Regions from separate parts of the Phytobacter sp. V69 genome, predicted to be linked through region 2. Evidence: predicted binding sites of a transcription regulator. Region 2 holds the regulator's gene; each other region holds the start of a gene.
The links. Region 2 encodes PurR, which represses purine synthesis genes. Its sites were predicted from a motif close to CANGCAAACGTTTGCNTG; they were not measured.
Positions count from the first base shown of each region.

Region 1: purE (5-(carboxyamino)imidazole ribonucleotide mutase) is a predicted target of PurR. The motif match lies at 2,152-2,169, and genes of this name have one in related genera.
Region 3: cvpA (colicin V production protein) is a predicted target of PurR. The motif match lies at 2,248-2,265, and genes of this name have one in related genera.
Region 4: purL (phosphoribosylformylglycinamidine synthase) is a predicted target of PurR. The motif match lies at 2,961-2,978, and genes of this name have one in related genera.

Region 1 covers NZ_CBFFRL010000005.1:44,046-48,878, forward strand. The annotation lists gene ACSZPU_RS01635 (methionine ABC transporter permease) at 1-415, shown strand, start outside; gene purK (5-(carboxyamino)imidazole ribonucleotide synthase) at 505-1,572, opposite strand; gene purE (5-(carboxyamino)imidazole ribonucleotide mutase) at 1,569-2,078, opposite strand; gene ACSZPU_RS01650 (TonB-dependent receptor) at 2,252-4,270, opposite strand; gene ACSZPU_RS01655 (helix-turn-helix transcriptional regulator) at 4,406-4,833, shown strand, end outside.
Region 2 covers NZ_CBFFRL010000018.1:13,275-18,107, reverse strand. The annotation lists gene punC (purine nucleoside transporter PunC) at 121-1,320, opposite strand; gene punR (DNA-binding transcriptional activator PunR) at 1,433-2,344, shown strand; gene purR (HTH-type transcriptional repressor PurR) at 2,361-3,386, opposite strand; gene cydH (cytochrome bd-I oxidase subunit CydH) at 3,685-3,774, shown strand; gene ACSZPU_RS04265 (MFS transporter) at 3,940-4,833, shown strand, end outside.
Region 3 covers NZ_CBFFRL010000037.1:22,250-27,082, reverse strand. The annotation lists gene ACSZPU_RS07590 (UbiX family flavin prenyltransferase) at 1-50, opposite strand, end outside; gene purF (amidophosphoribosyltransferase) at 152-1,669, opposite strand; gene cvpA (colicin V production protein) at 1,705-2,193, opposite strand; gene dedD (cell division protein DedD) at 2,460-3,152, opposite strand; gene folC (bifunctional tetrahydrofolate synthase/dihydrofolate synthase) at 3,142-4,410, opposite strand; gene accD (acetyl-CoA carboxylase, carboxyltransferase subunit beta) at 4,482-4,833, opposite strand, start outside.
Region 4 covers NZ_CBFFRL010000003.1:50,425-55,257, reverse strand. The annotation lists gene purL (phosphoribosylformylglycinamidine synthase) at 1-2,886, opposite strand, end outside; gene mltF (membrane-bound lytic murein transglycosylase MltF) at 3,143-4,702, shown strand; gene tadA (tRNA adenosine(34) deaminase TadA) at 4,695-4,833, opposite strand, start outside.

The DNA of each region.
Region 1 (4,833 bases), on a different contig from region 2:
CGGCAACACCATCGGCCCGATTGCCGCATCGGTGCCGCTGTCCGTGGCGGCGATTGCCTTTTACGCCCGTCTGGTGGACGGCGCGCTGCGTGAAGTGGACAAAGGTATTATCGAAGCCGCCGAAGCCTTTGGTGCCAGCCCGATGCGTATTATCTGCACGGTGTTGCTGCCGGAAGCCAGCGCGGGCCTGCTGCGTGGTTTGACGATTACGCTGGTGAGCCTGATTGGTTATTCGGCAATGGCGGGGATTGTCGGCGGTGGCGGGGTCGGTGACCTGGCAATCCGCTACGGCTACTACCGCTACGAAACCCAGGTGATGGTGGTAACGGTTATCGCGTTGATTGTGCTGGTGCAGGTGGTGCAAATGCTGGGCGACTGGCTGGCTGCGCGTGCGGATAAACGCGACAGGCACTGATATTGTCCCGGATGCGGCGTAAGCGCCTTATCCGGGCTTGTTTTCACTCTCTCCCTGAGGGAGAGGGCTGGGGTGAGGGGGGGGGCCGATCAGGCGAGCTTCGCCTGCGCCCAGGCAATCCCACTGGCGTATTCCGGTGGCAGCAGGGGCACCAGTGCTTCCAGCGTGGCACTCAGGCGACCATTGTCGTCATCGTTCAGGTTCAGGTGACCCACTTTACGACCCGGACGCACCTCTTTGTCGTACCAGTGCAGGTGCACCAGCGGCAGTTTCAGCCAGTCGTAATTCAAATCGCTGCCAATCAGGTTAATCATTACCGACGGGCTGTTGACCACCGGCTGAGGCAGCGGCAGATCCACCACCGCACGCAGGTGCAGCTCAAACTGGCTGATAGACGCACCGTTTTGCGTCCAGTGCCCGCTGTTGTGCACGCGGGGGGCCAGTTCGTTGATTAGCAAACCAGCCGGCGTTACGAAGCACTCCATCGCCATCACGCCAACATAATTCAGCTCATTCATGATGGCGGTCAGCATGCTTTCTGCCTGCTTCTGCTGCTCTGAATCCGGTTTCGGGAAGACCACGCTGGTGCGCAGAATACCGTCCTGATGCAGGTTATGGGTCAGCGGATAGAAGACGGCCTTGCCATCGTGTCCGCGCGCGCCCACCAGCGACACTTCACCGGAGAAGTTAATCCCCTGCTCGACGATACACTCGCCGTAACAGTCATCCGGCAACTGATCCGTTTCACCTGCACGCAGACGCCACTGGCCGCGACCGTCGTAACCACCCACGCGGCGTTTCACAATCGCCAGCTCGCCCAGTGTATTGAACACGGAAGGCCATTCGCTCTTGTCTGCCAGCAACTGCCACGGTGCTGTGGCAAGGCCGAGCCTGTCGAAGAGCTGCTTTTGCGTCAGGCGATCAGCAATGATCGGGAACACGTCGCGGTTAACGAACGCCGGGTGACGCGCCAGTTCACGCGTCAGCGCCGTTTCCGGCCAGCGTTCAATCTCCGCAGAAATCACGCTCTGGGCAAACGGCACGGCTTCCGGATCGGCATCCAGCCCGACCGGCCACACGGCAATGCTCAGTCGCTCGCCCGCCTGGCGCAGCATGCGTCCAAGCTGACCGTTACCTAAGATGCAAACCTGCTTCATGCCGCACCCCGCGGGTCCGGGTTCTCCAGCACTTCATCGGTCTGCACACGGCGGAATTCTGTCAGACGCGCGTGCAGTTCCGTATCGTGCTGGGCAAGGATCTGTGCTGCCAGCAGCGCAGCGTTCGCCGCGCCAGCTTTGCCAATCGCCAGCGTGCCGACCGGAATACCGCGCGGCATCTGGACGATCGAGTAGAGGCTGTCCACGCCACTTAAGGCAGCGCTTTGCACCGGCACACCCAGCACCGGCACCAGCGTTTTCGCGGCAATCATGCCCGGCAGATGTGCCGCTCCGCCTGCGCCCGCAATAATCACCTGAAAACCGTTCTCTTCCGCGCTTTCGGCGAAGCTGAACAGTTTATCGGGAGTGCGGTGTGCGGAGACGACTTCAACATGCTGCGGGACATTCAGGATATCGAGGATTTCGGTGGCGAACTGCATGGTCGCCCAATCGCTTTTCGATCCCATGACAATGGCGATACGCGCCGGCTGGTTAGCAGAAGACATGCGTTAAGAAAACTCCTGTGGGTGTGACTACGGACAGCTTTTGAGGGCACAAAGAATAGCATGGAAAACCGGCAAGGAAAACGGTTGCGTGGCGATGAATACTGGAAAGGGCTGTGGAAGAAAGAGAGACAGCGGCATCGCGAAATGTGCTATGCCGCTTAGGGGTTAATTCATCAGAAGAAATCGATTTTCACATCCACGCCAGCGGTCAGCCCCTGGTTAATCTGCACCCAGTTTTGCCCAGGTCCCGCCACCATGCCGTAGGTGAAATAACGCTTATCGAAGAGGTTATCCACCCAGGTGGCAATCTGCACGTTGCGCGTTGCCTGCCAGCCGAGGCGCAGATTGGTGGTGGCATAGGTGCCTTGTTCCACCGCATTGTCGCCGTCGAAGTAGTGCTTGCCGACCACATTGATCGCCACGCGCGGCATCAGCGCGCCGATCGGGGTATCAATGGTGCCGTTAATGCTCGCGCCCGCGTTATACAGCGGCACAAACGGCAGGTGTTTGTCCGGGTACGGGCTGTCTTCGCCGTCAAAGGTTGAGTTCACGTAACCGCCGTTGATCTCCGCACGCCAGCCGGGGGTAAATGTCCAGCTTGCATCCAGTTCAACGCCCGTCGCTTTGGCTTTGCCAGCGTTGGTGAGCGACTGCATGCCGGTCACGCCGCTGTAGAGCTGCACATCTTTGGTCCGGGTGTGGTAGACGGTGCCCTGTACGGCCACATTGCCATTGTCATAGCGTGCGCCCAGCTCGTAGTTCATCGATTTTTCAGCGTCGTAGGATTCCGCCGTGCCCGCCGCCGGTGCGATGCTGTAACCCGCTGGTTTATAGCCCTGCGCCGCGCGTGTCCAGACGCGCAGTTCCGATGTGAACTGATACCCGGCAGACAGCTGACCCAGCCACTGGTTATCGCTGGTTTCATCGCTGAAAGTCTGCGGCAGGTAGCTGTACTGATAGCGGGTTTTCGCTTTGTCGTGGGAGAAACGCACGCCGCCGCCGAGATCGAATTTGTCGGTTACGTGCCAGGTTAGATCGCTGTAGGCCGCCTGGGTTTCGGCATCGTTCCACGCCTGCGTATCGGAAAGGGTCATCCCGGCGTACTGCATCCGCTGGTTATAGGTGCCGCGCGTATCCTGGCGATAAAGACCGAACACCGCATCCACCGGGTTGTCGTCACCCCGCGTCGCGGCGCGCAGTTCCTGCACGTTCATGTTCCAGTCCTGCGGCATGTGTACCGCATAGGCGCTGTAGGGGAAGTCGCGCTCGTAATGCTGTTGCTGCCATCCGGCGGTGAGGCTTATCAGCCATGCGTCGGTCGTGTACTGCGATGCCAGCGTCTGGCTGCGGGTGCAGCGGTTGATTTTCGGGTCTTTGCCGCCGTCTGACACCAGCAGCTCACGGCCTTTCACATTGCTGCCGTCGAGATAGGTATCCTGGCTGGCTTTGGTGCATTCGGAACTGAGCATCACGCTGGCTTCCCACGGGCTGACCGAAGGGGCAAAACGCAGATTGAGGTTACCGTTGTTGGCCTTTGTGCCGCCTAAATCATCACTGCCGGTAGCCGGGTTGGTGAAGGGGCCATTCTCGACCTGGCGCTGAACCGAGGCGCTGGCATAGAGCATATCTTCCACCAGAGCACCGGAAGCGCTCAGCCTGCCGTGGTAGCTGTCTCTGGTGCCGTAACCGCCTTCAAGGGAGGCACGGGTTTCACCATCCGGTTTACGGGTAATGATGTTAATCACCCCGCCCTGGGCGCTTTTGCCATAAAGCGTGCCCTGCGGCCCGCGCAGCATCTCTACGCTCTCAATATCACCGTTGAACAACTGCGATGAGAAGGTAGAAAGCTGAGGCACGCCGTCCACGTAAATGCTGGCCGCCGGATTAAAGAAGTCCTGAGCCGAAGAGATGCCGCGAAGCGAAATAGAGGGAAACAGCAGACTGCCGCTGTGAGTAATGTTCAGTCCTGGCAGCACATCACCCAGTTGATCGGTGCGGGTGACGTTGGCATCGGCGAGTTCGCTACCGCTCACGCGGGTGGATGAGACGTTTTGTGCCGAGACAGATTTCGGCGACTGCTTGGCGGAAACGAATAGCGTTTCCTCACTGGATTTACTGCTATCGTCGGCAAACGCACTGCCATTAGCCAGCAATGTGGCAAGAACCAGCGGGTGAATGACTACGGCTTTCATCATGGTATCCCTCTTATTAGACGTGAGGGGGAGTCTATCTTTGCCGTTTCATCAGAGGGTTGCACGATAAGGATTGCTATTGCATCATTTGTTTGAATAATAATCATTATCATTGTTGTGACGAAAGGATCTGTGATGAATCAACGTACAATGCCGGGCATGCGATGCAGAACGCTGACGCCGCGGATTCGGCTCACGTCCATCTGTGCGACGCTCGGTGACGACAAAGTGGTTCGCGGGCAGTTTCCGGCGCATTTCTCGCTGGTGCTGATGCGCGAAGGGGCCGGTACTTTCCAACTTAATGAGCAGAAAATTCAGCATTATGGTGCTAACCGGCTGCTGATTTCCTGTTCGGCGCAGCCTTGCTCTGGCTTTGATTTTTTCCCGCGTAATCATTTTTACGATCTGCTGATTGTCGATTTCGCTCCGGCGCTGCTCAACACGCTTTACGCGGCCGCGCTGCCGCTGGCGGAAGACGGGGGAAGGGTGTTCAGCGCCCCGTTAAGCGAGCCGCTGCAAGAGGTGCTGCGCCTGATGCTGCTCGAATGGCACGACGACAGCGC
Region 2 (4,833 bases):
TGCATAATATTTATCGTATTTGTAACTAGCCGAAAAAGAGTATAGGCCTCAAAATCCAGTGATACAACAGAAAACTCTTAGCAAGCTAATCACTAAACTGTAACATAGTCGCTGATGCAACTATGCGTGCGAGGACGATTCAGTGGTCTCATCTGTGTGATAAACATCACTTTCTTGCGGTTGCATACGGTAGCCCAACGTGGCCAGAACGACCGTTGACAGCATCACGCTGGTGGTGGCGAGAAGCGGGTGAGCAATCAGGCCTGATACCACCAGGCTTGCGACGAAACAGAGTCCCAGTTGCAGCGTATTCTGTAGCGCTGCCGCACGTCCGGTCGCGTGCGGGAAGGGGCGTAGCGCCTGAGCCACAACAATCGGATAGATTGCGCCGTTTGCCATCGCCATCAGGCAGAAGGGGATCAGCAGGGAGGTCAGCGAGGCGCCAGGCAGTAGTCCCACGCCCCAGGTTGCGACCACGCTCAGCGCAAACGCTGCCAGCAGCCACGGCAGTAAACGGGCACCGGACCATTTTTGCAGCGCGGCACGACAGCCGTAACCCCCGACTAAAAAGGCGATGGTCTGTGGCACATAGCTCAGGCCGATAATCGCCGGGCCATAACCCATCTCATGCAGAATAAACGGCGAACCGGTAAGCCAGGCAAAGAAGCTGGCGGAGCAGGCGGCATAAATCAGCACGTTACCACGGTAGGCTTTATCGCGTAGCAGAGCGCTAAACGTCAGCGCTTGCTCGCTTTGTGCCGGTTTGTTCGCGGCAGGGCGCAGACGCAAGGCCGGAAGCATCAAAATCAGGGTGATAACAAACAAGGTGGCGAAGATGGCCTGCCAGGAGAAATGCGCCAGAATCCAGCTGCCGAGCAGCGGTGCGAGGGCAGGAGATAACCCGACCAGCGGCATAATGGTGGCAAAAATACGGTTTGTACGCTGCGCTGGATAGTAATCCGTCACCAGCGCCTGCCAGGTGACGGCAGCCGCACAAACTCCCACAGCCTGCACAAAACGCAGCACCAGCAGCCAGACCGCATCCTGAACCCAGAGCATACCAAGACAACTCACGGCAAAAATGGCCAAACCGCTTAGCAAAATAGGCTTACGGCCGTAGCGATCCGACAGCGGTCCCCACACCAGTTGGGCGACGGCAAAACCAGCGAGAAACAGGCTCAGCGTGGCGCTGACCGCTGCGGCAGAGGTATGTAAATCTTGCTGAATGTCGGCAAAGGCAGGCAGGTACATATCGGTGGCTAAGAAGCCTAGTACGCTTAAGCCCGCGAGCCAGACTAAAAATCCTTTTCCAGGTTGCATGGCAGATCTCTTTTTTAGGCAGGTAAACAGGGCTCCAGAGTCTAAGGAGTGCAAGTCGGCTTGTGAAACGCTAATATTTGTCCGGTGGTTTCAAAATTTTTGCAGGCAGATTATGTGGTCAGAATATTCACTGGCAGTGGTTGATGCCGTGGCACGTAACGGCAGTTTTAGCGGTGCTGCGCAAGAGCTGCATCGCGTGCCTTCTGCGGTCAGCTATACCGTGCGCCAGCTTGAAGAATGGCTTGCGGTGCCGCTGTTTGAGCGCCGACACCGGGATGTTGAGCTGACGCCCGCCGGGGTGTGGTTTTTGAAAGAAGGGCGTTCTGTTATCAAAAAAATGCAGATCACCCGGCAACAATGCCAACAAATCGCAAATGGTTGGCGCGGTAAGCTCTCTATCGCGGTCGATAACATCGTCAAACCGGAACGTACCCGGCAGATGATCGTCGATTTCTATCGCCATTTTAGCGATGTTGAACTGCTGGTTTCCCAGGAGGTCTTCAACGGCGTCTGGGACGCGCTGGCCGACGGACGCGTTGAGCTGGCTATCGGCGCAACCCAGGCGATTCCGGTCGGGGGCCGTTATACCTTCCGTGATATGGGTATGCTGAGCTGGAAATGCGTGGTCGCCCGCCATCACCCGCTGGCCGCGATGACGACACCGCTCAGTGACGATACGTTGCGCAACTGGCCATCGCTGGTGCGGGAAGATACATCGCGGTCACTGCCGAAACGCATTACCTGGCTTTTAGATAATCAGAAGCGCGTTGTCGCTCCGGACTGGGAATCCTCTGCTGCCTGTCTGTCGGCCGGATTGTGTATTGGGATGGTGCCCGCGCATTTCGCTCGTCCGTGGATCGATCGCGGCGAGTGGGTGGCGCTGGAACTGGAAAACCCTTTCCCGGACGCCGCCTGTTGCCTGACCTGGCAGCAAAATGACGCCTCACCGGCGCTGAGCTGGTTATTGAGCTATCTGGGTGACAGTGAGACGCTGAATCGGGAATGGTTGCGGGAGCAGGAGTGAGCTGCTCCCGGCGAGATTAACGGCGGTAGTCGCGGAACGGACCGTCGGCAACCGAACGGCGTTCAATCAGGCGCGGATGCACTTCGATGGACTGCGACTCTTCACGTTTATTGACGATGCGGTCCAGCAGCATGTTAAACGCAGTCTCACCCAGCGAGTCTTTCGGCTGATGAATGGTCGTCAGCGATGGGGTGAAGAAACGCGAGTTGCGCACGTTATCGTATCCGATCACCGAAATATCCTGCGGTACGCGCAGGCCCATTTCGTCGGCGGCGCACAGCGCACCCATCGCCATAATGTCGCCACCGCAGAACACTGCGGTCGGGCGAGATGACTGGGTCAGCATTTGTTGCATCGCGCGATAACCGGACTCCGGCTCGAAGTCACCCTGCACGATCCAGTTTTCCGGTACCGTGATGTGGGCTTCTTCCATCGCTTTCATAAAGCCGCTAAGGCGGCCTGCACCGGTATTACGCTCAAGCGGGCCCGGGATCACGCCAATCTCGCGATGCCCACGTTCGATCAGATAGCGGCCAGCCATATAGCCACCGGCAAAGGCGTTATCAATTACCGTGTCGGTAAAGTCGGCTTTGGCTTCGCCCCAGTCCATCACCACCATCGGAATATGGCGATATTCTTCCAGCATGCTGAGTAACGTTTCCGGATATTCAGAACACATCACCAGCAGACCGTCGACGCGCTTTTGCGCCATCATTGACAGATACGCGCGCTGCTTTTCCAGGTTATTCCAGGCATTGCCGAGAATAAGGGTGTAGCCTTTCTGGAAACAATTTTTCTCAACCGCCTCAATGATCTCGGCGAAATAAGCCGCTTCGCTGCTGGTCGCCAGTAAGCCAATAGATTTTGTGTGATTGACTTTCAGGCTGCGGGCAACGGCGCTGGGCGAATAGTGTAGTTCTTTAATTGCTGCCCAAACGGCGTTACGCGTCTCTTCAGCAACGAAACGCGTCTTGTTAATTACATGTGATACGGTTGTGGTGGAAACGTTTGCTCGCTTCGCTACGTCTTTAATCGTTGCCATCAGATCTTACTCCAGACCATATCGTAAACTCCTGATAATACAAAAGGTAAACGTTTGCCTACCATCACCCTGTACCCATAGAAGGGATTGCATTACGCCGGGAAAAAGACACTGGACGTCAGGAGGGGAGTCAATGGCCGGTACGCTAATAAATTTAGCGTCGAATTTTGTCTTATCTTGAACAAAAGGGGAAGCGCTAAAACGTATATCAATCTAAATCCAGCAAGATTTTTACGTTTATTTATGCAAAAATGCGTTACATCACTTTTTGTGTGGAAATTAATAAGGGGAAAAATTGATGAGCACCGACCTGAAGTTTTCTTTAGTTACCACCGTTATCGTTCTCGCTCTGATTGTTGCTGGCGCGCTGACGGCGGCACTGCATTGATTTATCCAGGGGAGAGTTCTCTCTCCCTCATCTTTTCCCACCATTGTCATCAAATCAGCAATAGTCTTTTCGCATTTCGCTAACTTCTGTTTTTTGTGATTGATGTCATACTTTTGGCTTCTGTGACGGTGTCGCGCGTCGACACGGCAATTCCGGAGTCTATTTATGAAGATCAATTTCCCACTGCTTGCCCTGGCGATTGGCGCTTTTGGCATCGGTACAACCGAATTTTCACCGATGGGTTTACTACCCGTTATCGCCCAGGGTGTGGATGTGTCGATCCCGGCAGCGGGTATGCTTATTAGCGCCTACGCCATCGGCGTGATGGTCGGGGCGCCGCTGATGACGCTGCTGCTTTCACACCGTGCCCGGCGGAATGCGCTGGTATTTCTGATGGCGATTTTTACCCTCGGCAACGTGCTGTCGGCAATATCACCTGATTACACAACCCTGATGCTCTCCCGCATTATTACCAGCCTGAACCACGGTGCCTTCTTTGGTCTGGGTTCGGTGGTGGCCGCAAGCGTGGTGGCGAAAGAAAAACAGGCCAGCGCGGTGGCAACCATGTTTATGGGGCTGACGATCGCCAATATCGGCGGGGTGCCTGCAGCAACCTGGCTGGGTGGGGCGATTGGCTGGCGTATGTCGTTCCTCGCAACGGCAGGGCTGGGTGTTATCGCCATGGTCAGCCTCTATTTCTCCTTGCCGAAGGGCAGTGCAGGTGAACGGCCTGATGTGCGCAAAGAGTTGTCGGTATTAATGCGACCGCAGGTGGTCTCTGCACTGTTAACGACCGTGTTAGGGGCAGGGGCGATGTTCACGCTTTACACCTATATTTCACCGGTTCTGCACCGTATTACCGATGCCACGCCGGCCTTTATTACCGCGATGCTGGTGCTGGTGGGTGTGGGTTTCTCCATTGGCAACTACCTTGGCGGCAAACTGGCTGACCGTTCCGTCACCGCGACCCTGAAAGGCTTCTTGCTGTTATTGATCGTGATTATGGCTGCTATCCCCTGGCTGGCGCGCAGTGAAGTTGGTGCGGCTATCAGCATGGTT
Region 3 (4,833 bases), on a different contig from region 2:
CCATAAATCGCGCCGCTGGCACCTGAGATCCCTACTATCAATCGTTTCATGATTATCGCCCTTACTGTAACTGGGCTGACTGTGCAGGATTTTTTCGGGAGTTGCAACTGATGAGCGCCCTCTCCGGACGGAGAGGGCGAAAGCGGGTCGATTACCCTTCGTTGTGCATTTCTAAGCTTTCGAGATCGTTCTGCATCTGTACGGCTTTCGCATCGTCGTTTCGCAGCGAGTCGAGGTAGTCGAGATACCCCTGATCCACGTCTTTGGTGACGTAGATGCCGTTGAAGACCGAGCATTCGAACTGCTGGATATCCGGGTTTTCCGCGCGCACGGCGTCGATCAGATCGTTCAGATCCTGGAAAATCAGGCCATCCGCGCCGATGATCTGGCGAATCTCATCCACTTCACGACCGTGGGCGATCAGCTCGTTGGCGGTCGGCATGTCGATACCGTAGACGTTCGGGAAACGAATTTCCGGTGCCGCAGAGGCCAGGTACACTTTCTTCGCACCGGCTTCACGGGCCATCTCGATAATCTGCTCAGAGGTGGTACCACGTACGATGGAGTCATCCACCAGCAGGACGTTCTTATCACGGAACTCAGCGCGGTTGGCGTTCAGCTTACGGCGAACGGATTTACGGCGCAGCTGCTGACCCGGCATGATAAAGGTACGGCCAACGTAGCGGTTTTTCACAAAGCCCTGACGGTAAGGTTTACCGAGGATCCGCGCCATCTCCAGTGCGATATCGCAGGAAGTTTCCGGAATCGGGATAACCACGTCAATATCCAGATCTTCCCATTCACGGGCAATCTTCTCGCCAAGCTTGGTACCCATGTTGACACGCGCGCTGTAGACGGAAATTTTGTCGATGAAGGAGTCCGGACGCGCAAAGTAAACGTATTCGAACAGGCACGGGTTGCTGACCGGGTTATCAGCACACTGGCGGGTAAACAGCTGGCCTTTTTCGGTGATGTACACAGCTTCGCCCGGCGCGATGTCACGCAGGAATTCAAAGCCCAGCGTATCCAGTGCCACGCTTTCAGACGCCACCATGTACTCGGTGCGGCCATCGCCAAGATCGCGTTTGCCCAGTACCAGAGGACGAATACCGTTCGGATCGCGGAAAGCGACCATGCCGTGGCCGATGATCATCGCAACACACGCATACGCGCCACGGATCTGGCGGTTGGTCGCGGCGACAGCGGCGAAAATATTGTCTGCTTCCAGCGGATAGTGGCGGAAGTTATCCAGCTCGCTGGCGAAAACGTTCAGCAGAATTTCTGAATCAGAGGTAGTGTTGATGTGGCGGCGTTTTTCTTCAAACAGCTTTCTGCGCAGCTCATGGGCATTGGTCAGGTTGCCGTTGTGGGCAAGCGTGATGCCGTAAGGAGAGTTAACGTAAAAAGGCTGGGCCTCGGAGGCGCTGGAGCTGCCAGCGGTTGGATAACGCACATGGCCGATACCCATGTTGCCCTGAAGACGCTGCATATGGCGAGCTTCGAAAACATCGTTGACCAGGCCATTTGCTTTACGCAGACGGAAACAATTATTTGCATCGATCGTGATGATGCCAGCGGCATCCTGACCACGGTGCTGAAGCACCGATAACGCGTCATAAATCGACTGGTTGACCGGCATAAAACCGGCGATACCGACAATACCGCACATACGTCTTTTCCTCGTTAAGCCACATCTCAGAGTGATTACACTCTGGGCAAGAAACTTGACGAACTTTGCAGATAGTCAAAGAACCATCTGATGATGAAACTGAACTGTGGGATAAGCTGCGACTTCTGCCAGTCTTCGCTTTTTGACAGGCCCGTAAAGGTATCGAGAAAGAACAGAATGGCGGCGACGATCAGCACCCCGCGAAGAGCACCAAAACAGATCCCCAACACCCTGTCTGTACCCGACAGGCCGGTTTTCTCCACAAGTTGACCTATCACGTAATTGACGATAGCGCCAACGATCAGCGTCGCGATGAACAGGATGGCAATGGATATCCCATTACGCACCAGTTCGTCTTCAAAGCCCGTAAACCAGACTGACAGGTAAGTGTAATAATGACTGGCAACAAAGAAAGCACAACCCCATGTCACCAGTGATAACGCTTCACGAACAAAGCCGCGGATGAGGCTAACCAGACAGGAAAAACCAATCACCGCGATGATGGCGTAATCAATCCAGACCATATATGTCCCACGATTTACGCCCTGTCGTCCAGTTCGGGGCGCATTCTAACAGAAAAAGAAAACGTTTGCGTAGGGATTTCCTTCCCGCGCGTAAATAAAAATGGCGCTGAAAAAATATTCAACGCCATCGGATCTTTAGCCTCTTCGGGCGTGTTTCTGCATTCTTATTTTCCCCTCACCCCGGCCCTCTCCCTCAAGGGAGAGGGAGCAAACCATTCCCTCGCCTCTCTGGGGATAGGGTTAGGGTGAGGGGAAAAATCAGCGCACTAGTTAGCGCTATAGCCCATCACCACACCGCTCAAACCTGACAGCTGCTTAAGCTCATCCAAAGAGCCTTTGAGTTTATCTTTCGATGCGTCCGGCCCGACAAGGATGCGGGTGATTTTACCCTGTACCGGCGTGGTTGGCGCGGTATAAACGCGATAACCCGCACCGCGCAGTTTGCCAACGATTTCATTGACCTTGTCGGCGTTCTTGAGCGCCCCCAGCTGTACGACCCAGGCTTTACCCACTGGCGCAGATTTATCGGCAGCAGGCGCCTGATCCGCAGGCGGGGTGGCTGCCATCTGCTCAGCCGGTTTTTGCGGCTGTGGTTTCGGCTGCGGTTTCTCAACCGGCTTCGGCTGTTCAACTGGTTTTGGCGCGACAGGTTGCGTCGTGATATCCGGCGGCGTCGTCCCACTGGACGCCCGACGGGACGAGTCCAGCGACGGCGCAGCGGCATCGCCAGCCCGCACCTCTTCCGCTGCCCCTTCTGGCGGCTGAGCCGGTAGCGCCTGCGTTGCCGCTGGCATCATGTCCGGCTCATCGCGATCCCCCGCTTTGGGCACCAGAGGAATGGCGGCGAACTCATCCTGATAATGCTTTTTTTGCCCGTCCAGCAGCCCAGGAAGAATAATCACCCCGAGCGCAACCAGCACAATGGTTCCCATCAAACGGTTCTGAAACTTACTCGCCACCGGTTCTCCCCGCATCCATCGCTTCCATGACATGTGCCACCGTATGGAATGAACCACACACCAGCACGGTATCTTCTGCTGTGGCCTCCGCCATCGCTGCCTGCCAGGCCTGCGCAACGTGTTGATACGTCTTCCCTTGCGGGAGGTGCGCCATCAATTGTTCTGCCGTCGCACCGCGTGGCCCTTCCAGAGGGGCACAATACCAGCTATCGACCACAGGCTCCAGACAGGCGAGCGTTCCGGCGATGTCTTTATCGTGCAGCATGCCGATAACCGCCAGCACGCGACTGCGCTCAGGCTCTGCCGCCAGACGCCCGGCAAGGTAAGCCGCCGCATGAGGATTATGCGCCACATCCAGAATAAGACGCGGGTTGTGACGCACAATCTGGAAGCGACCAGGCAAAATCGCTGACGCAATCCCGTCACGGATAGCCTGCTCGCTCACCGCCAGCCCGCTGGCCCGTAGTGCGGCAAGCGCCGTTGCAGCATTCGGCTGAGGGACCTGCGGCAGCGGCAAACTGGTCAGCTCGCCCTGCCCATCGCGAAAACGCCACTGGCCCTGCTCCACTTCATACTGCCAGTCAACGCCACGACGCATCAGCAGCGCACCTTTTTCCGCAGCGACCTCGCCAATGGTGTACGGCATATCGCTTTCGCCCACCACCGCCGGTTTACCGCCACGGAAGACGCCCGCTTTTTCACGACCGATGCTTTCCCGGTCTGGCCCCAGCCAGTCGGTATGATCGAGGGCAATACTGGTCACCACGGCGACATCGGCGTCGACCATATTGGTCGCGTCCAGGCGTCCGCCCAGCCCGACTTCGAGGATAACAACGTCCAGCTTCGCCTGTTTAAACAGCCACAGCGCCGACAACGTGCCGTATTCGAAATAGGTCAATGAGGTTTCGCCGCGCGCCGCTTCAATTTCGGCAAAGGAGCGCGTGTGGTCGAGCTCTGTCAGCTCTTCGCCCTGTACGCGTACGCGTTCGGTATAGCGGATGAGGTGCGGCGAGCTGTAGACGCCCACGCGGAAACCGGCGGCCAGCAGGATTGATTCGAGGGTGCGGCAGGTCGTGCCTTTACCATTGGTTCCCGCCACGGTAAAGACAAAGGGTGCCGGGCGCAAAACATCAAGACGCGCAGCAACCTGACTTACACGCTCAAGTCCCAGGTCGATGGTTTTGCTGTGCAGGTTTTCCAGATAAGAAAGCCACGCGGCCAGGGGCGACGTGGCTTGCAAAATGCGTTTATTTTCCATGATGCCCGTAGGTTTTTAACGATGTAAAAAGCAAAAGGGCAGCGCCGCTATGGCCCTGCCCTTCGGTATTATCAGGCTTCGGCTTCCTGATCGGGCACCGGTGGCACCACCACGCTTTCACGCGGGGCATCCGGGTTCGGTGCTGGCTGATTGGTCAGTTTCGCCAGGATGCTTGCCAGTTTCAGGCGCATTTCCGGACGGCGCACGATCATGTCGATCGCCCCTTTCTCAATCAGGAACTCACTGCGCTGGAATCCCGGCGGCAGTTTTTCACGCACGGTCTGCTCGATAACGCGCGGGCCGGCAAAACCGATAAGCGCTTTCGGCTCGGCAATGTTCAGGTCGCCCAGCATCGCGAAGCTTGCGGAAACACCGCCCATGGTTGGGTCAGTCAGCACAGAGATGTACGGCAGGCCACGCTCT
Region 4 (4,833 bases), on a different contig from region 2:
GTCGCTCGCCGTTGCCTGACCCAGATAATGTACGCAGTCAGCCAGACCGTGCGCCGCCAGCAGCGCTTCAACCGCTGCGCGCTCTGCTGCACGAACCTGAATCACGCCGCCCAATTCTTCGTTAAACAGGGCTGCCAGATGATCGCTACCCAGAGCAGCGATATCGACATTCACGCCGCAGTGACCGGCAAACGCCATTTCGGCGAGGGTCACCAGCAGGCCGCCGTCGGAACGGTCATGCCAGGCCAGCAGTTTACCGTCAGCCACCAGCGCCTGCATGGCATTCCAGAAGCCTTTCAGCTGTTCAGCACTACGCACATCCGCGGTTTTGTCGCCCAGTTGACGATAAACCTGCGCCAACGCGGTGGCACCCAGTGCGTTGTGGCCTTTACCGAGATCGATCAACAGCAGGGCGTTGTCTTCGGTAGAGAGCTGCGGCGTTACGGTGCGACGCACATCTTCCACGCGGCCAAAGGCGGTGATCACCAGCGACAGCGGCGAGGTCATCTCGCGCTGCTCGTTACCTTCCTGCCAGCGGGTTTTCATCGACATGGAGTCTTTACCCACCGGAATGGTCAGGCCCAGCGCCGGGCAAAGCTCTTCACCGACCGCTTTCACCGCTTCATACAAGCCTGCATCTTCACCCGGGTGACCGGCTGCGGACATCCAGTTTGCCGAGAGCTTGATGCGGTTGAGTTCACCAATCTGCGTGGCCGCCATGTTGGTCAGGGACTCACCCACTGCCAGACGCGCGGATGCAGCGAAGTCCAGCAATGCCACCGGGGCACGTTCGCCGATGGACATCGCTTCGCCGTAGTAGCTGTCGAGACTCGCGGTGGTCACCGCACAGTTGGCAACAGGTACCTGCCACGGGCCAACCATCTGATCACGCGACACCATACCGGTCACGGTACGGTCACCGATGGTCACCAGGAAGGTTTTTTCCGCAACAGCAGGCAGATGCAGTACGCGTTTTACCGCGTCAGCAATGGAAATATCACGTGAATCGATGGCTTCCCCGGCCGCTTTTCGCGTCTGCACATCGCGGGTCATTTTCGGGGTTTTACCCAGCAGCACATCCAGCGGCAGATCGATCGGCTGGTTGTCGAAGTGGCTATCGCTCATCGTCAGGTGTTGTTCGGCGACGGCTTCACCAATCACCGCGTACGGTGCGCGTTCGCGGCGGCAAAGTTCATCAAACAGCGGCAACTGGTCAGCTGCAACGGACAGGACATAACGTTCCTGGGATTCGTTACACCAGATTTCCAGCGGGCTCATACCCGGTTCATCGCTGAGGATGTCACGCAGGTGGAATTTACCGCCGCGTCCACCATCGCTCACCAGCTCCGGCATGGCGTTCGACAGACCGCCCGCACCCACGTCATGGATAAACTGGATCGGGTTGGCATCACCCAACTGCCAGCAACGGTCAATCACTTCCTGGCAGCGACGTTCCATTTCCGGGTTGTCACGCTGAACGGAGGCAAAATCCAAATCCGCGTCAGACTGACCAGAGGCCATAGAGGAAGCGGCGCCACCGCCCAGACCGATGTTCATCGCCGGTCCACCCAGCACAATCAGTTTCGCGCCGACGGTGATTTCACCTTTCTGCACGTGGTCAGCGCGGATGTTACCAATGCCGCCTGCCAGCATGATCGGTTTGTGATAACCACGCAGCTCTTCGCCGTTGTGGCTGTTCACTTTCTCTTCGTATGTACGGAAGTAGCCGGTCAGCGCCGGACGGCCGAATTCGTTGTTAAACGCCGCGCCACCTAGTGGGCCATCGGTCATGATATCCAGCGCGGTGACGATACGCTCTGGCTTACCGAAATCCTCTTCCCACGGCTGTTCAAAGCCCGGGATACGCAGGTTAGAAACAGAGAAGCCCACCAGGCCCGCTTTCGGCTTCGCACCGCGACCAGTCGCGCCTTCATCACGGATTTCACCACCAGAGCCGGTTGCCGCACCCGGCCACGGGGAAATCGCCGTCGGGTGGTTGTGGGTTTCGACTTTCATCAGAATGTGCGCCGCTTCCTGGTGGAAGTCATAGCGGCCATTCTCATGGTCAGCGAAGAAACGCCCAACCTCAGAACCTTCCATCACCGCCGCGTTGTCTTTATACGCAGACAGCACGTAGTCCGGGGTTTTCTCAAAGGTGTTTTTGATCATCTTGAACAGCGATTTTGGCTGCTGTTCGCCGTCGATGACCCAGTCGGCGTTAAAAATTTTGTGGCGGCAATGTTCGGAGTTAGCCTGCGCGAACATGTACAGCTCGATATCGTTAGGGTTACGACCAAGACGGGTAAACGCATCCTGGAGGTAATCAATTTCGTCTTCCGCCAGCGCCAGACCCAGACGCACGTTCGCGTCGATCAGCGCCTGACGGCCTTCACCCAGAAGGTCCACACTCTGCACCGGCGCAGGCTGATGATGTTCAAACAGACGCGCGGCATCCGCTTCGGCGCTAAACACGGTTTCCATCATACGGTCATGCAATTCAGCCGCTACGCTTGCCCATTGCTCTTCGGTCAGCGTCGAGGCTTCAACGTAGTAAGCCACGCCGCGCTCAAGGCGATTGATTTTGCCAAGGTCGCAGTTGTGCGCGATATCCGTTGCTTTAGAAGACCAGGGGGAGATAGTGCCAGGGCGGGGCGTAACGAGAAGTAATTTTCCGGACGGGGTATGGCTGCTTAAGCTCGGACCATATTTCAGCAGGCGTTGCAGCCGCGTGAGCTCTTCCTCGTTCAGCCGAGCGTTCACGTCGGCAAAATGGACATACTCAGCGTAAATATTGCTCACCGGGAGCCGGGCTGCCTGAAAACGCGCCAGCAGTTTGTTGATACGAAATGCGGACAGTGCAGGCGAACCACGCAGAATTTCCATCATAAGTCTCTCGTCTTCGAAGCTTTAAGTGTGCATCAGGGGGAAAACGGGCGTCATTATAGAGAATCCTGAGCGGTGACGAAACCGTTTGCGTCGAAATAAAATCATGTATGCCATTTGGCAGCAAACCGTAGCGGTTTCGCTAATTAGTTGCCAACTGGCGTTTTGTTGCGCAAAATGCCGCTCAATCACCGATAAACATCCTTGTATTCATGGCGGCTATTTATTGAGGCATCGCACGGCGCAGAGAATTAACTAATTGAAAAAATTTAAGATTAATTATCTGCTTATCGGCATCGTCACCCTGCTGCTGGCAGCGGCCCTGTGGCCTTCTATCCCCTGGTTCAGCAAAGCCGATAACCGCGTTGCGGCCATTAAGGCGCGCGGCGAGCTACGCATAAGCACCATCGCCTCCCCGGTGACTTATGCCAGTGTAGACGATAAACCTTATGGGCTTGATTATGAGCTCGCCCAACAGTTCGCCAACTACCTTGGCGTCAAACTGAAAGTCACCGTACGCCAGAACATCAGCCAGATTTTTGACGATCTCGACCACGGCAATGCCGATATGCTGGCCGCCGGCCTGGTCTATAACAATGAGCGTCTCAAAAACTACCAACCCGGCCCGGTTTACTACTGGGTATCTCAGCAGCTGGTTTACCGCGTCGGCAGCTACCGGCCGCGCAGCCTGGCCACCGTCAATGACACCCAGCTCACCATCGCCCCGGGGCATGTGTCGATCAATGATTTGCGCGAGCTTAAAGAGAAGAAGTTCCCGGATTTGAGCTGGAAGGTTGACGATAAATCCGGCACCAACAACCTGCTTGCCGATGTGGTGGACGGCAAACTCAGCTATACGGTGGCGGATTCGGTCGCAGTGAGTCTGTTCCAGCGCGTCCATCCGGAACTTGCCGTTGCCCTGGATATCAGCGATGAGCAGCCGGTAACCTGGTTTAGCCGACGCGATGAAGACAATACTCTGTCGGCGGCGATGCTCGATTTCTTCAATAATATTAATGAAGACGGGACGCTGGCACGCCTGGAAGAGAAATACCTCGGCCATGGCGATGATTTTGACTACGTCGACACGCGTACCTTCTTACGCGCGGTGGACAGCGTTCTGCCCGATCTCCAGCCGCTGTTTACGAAATACGCGCAGGACATTGACTGGCGTCTGCTGGCGGCAATTTCGTACCAGGAATCCCACTGGGATACCCAGGCCACCTCGCCCACCGGCGTGCGCGGTCTGATGATGCTCACCCGCAATACCGCACAGAGTCTGGGACTGAGCGACCGTACCGATGCCGAACAAAGCATCAGCGGCGGCGCGCGTTATCTGCAAGACATGATGGATAAAGTGCCGGACAGCGTCCCGCACGAGGAGCGGATCTGGTTTGCGCTGGCAGCGTACAATATGGGCTATGCGCACATGCTGGATGCCCGGGCGCTCACGGTCAAAACAAAAGGCAACCCGGATAGCTGGGCGGACGTGAAGCAGCGCTTACCGCTACTGAGCCAGAAGCCTTATTACAGCAAACTCACTTACGGCTATGCGCGTGGGCATGAAGCTTATGCCTACGTAGAGAATATTCGTAAATACGAAATCAGCCTGGTGGGGTATTTGCTGGAAAAAGAGAAAGAGGCGGAGAAGAAAATACAGCTGGCGCAGGGGTATCCGGCGGTGGCGGCGGACGAATTTAATCGCGCACCGTACGGCATCATGCCCTTTAGTTCCTTTAATCCTGGTACTGTGTTCCCCCGCAATCCGCTGCTCGTGCCGGTTAAACTGGTGGTACAGGTGCCAGGCGCGACTAAATAAGCGGCTCCGGCCCTTTTTTCTGCGCTTTTTTCTCCAGCCGACGCTGACGGAAAAAGTCACTTAGCATCCCGGCGCACTCATCGCGCAACACCCCTTCGATAATCTCCACCCGATGGTTCATACCCGGATGG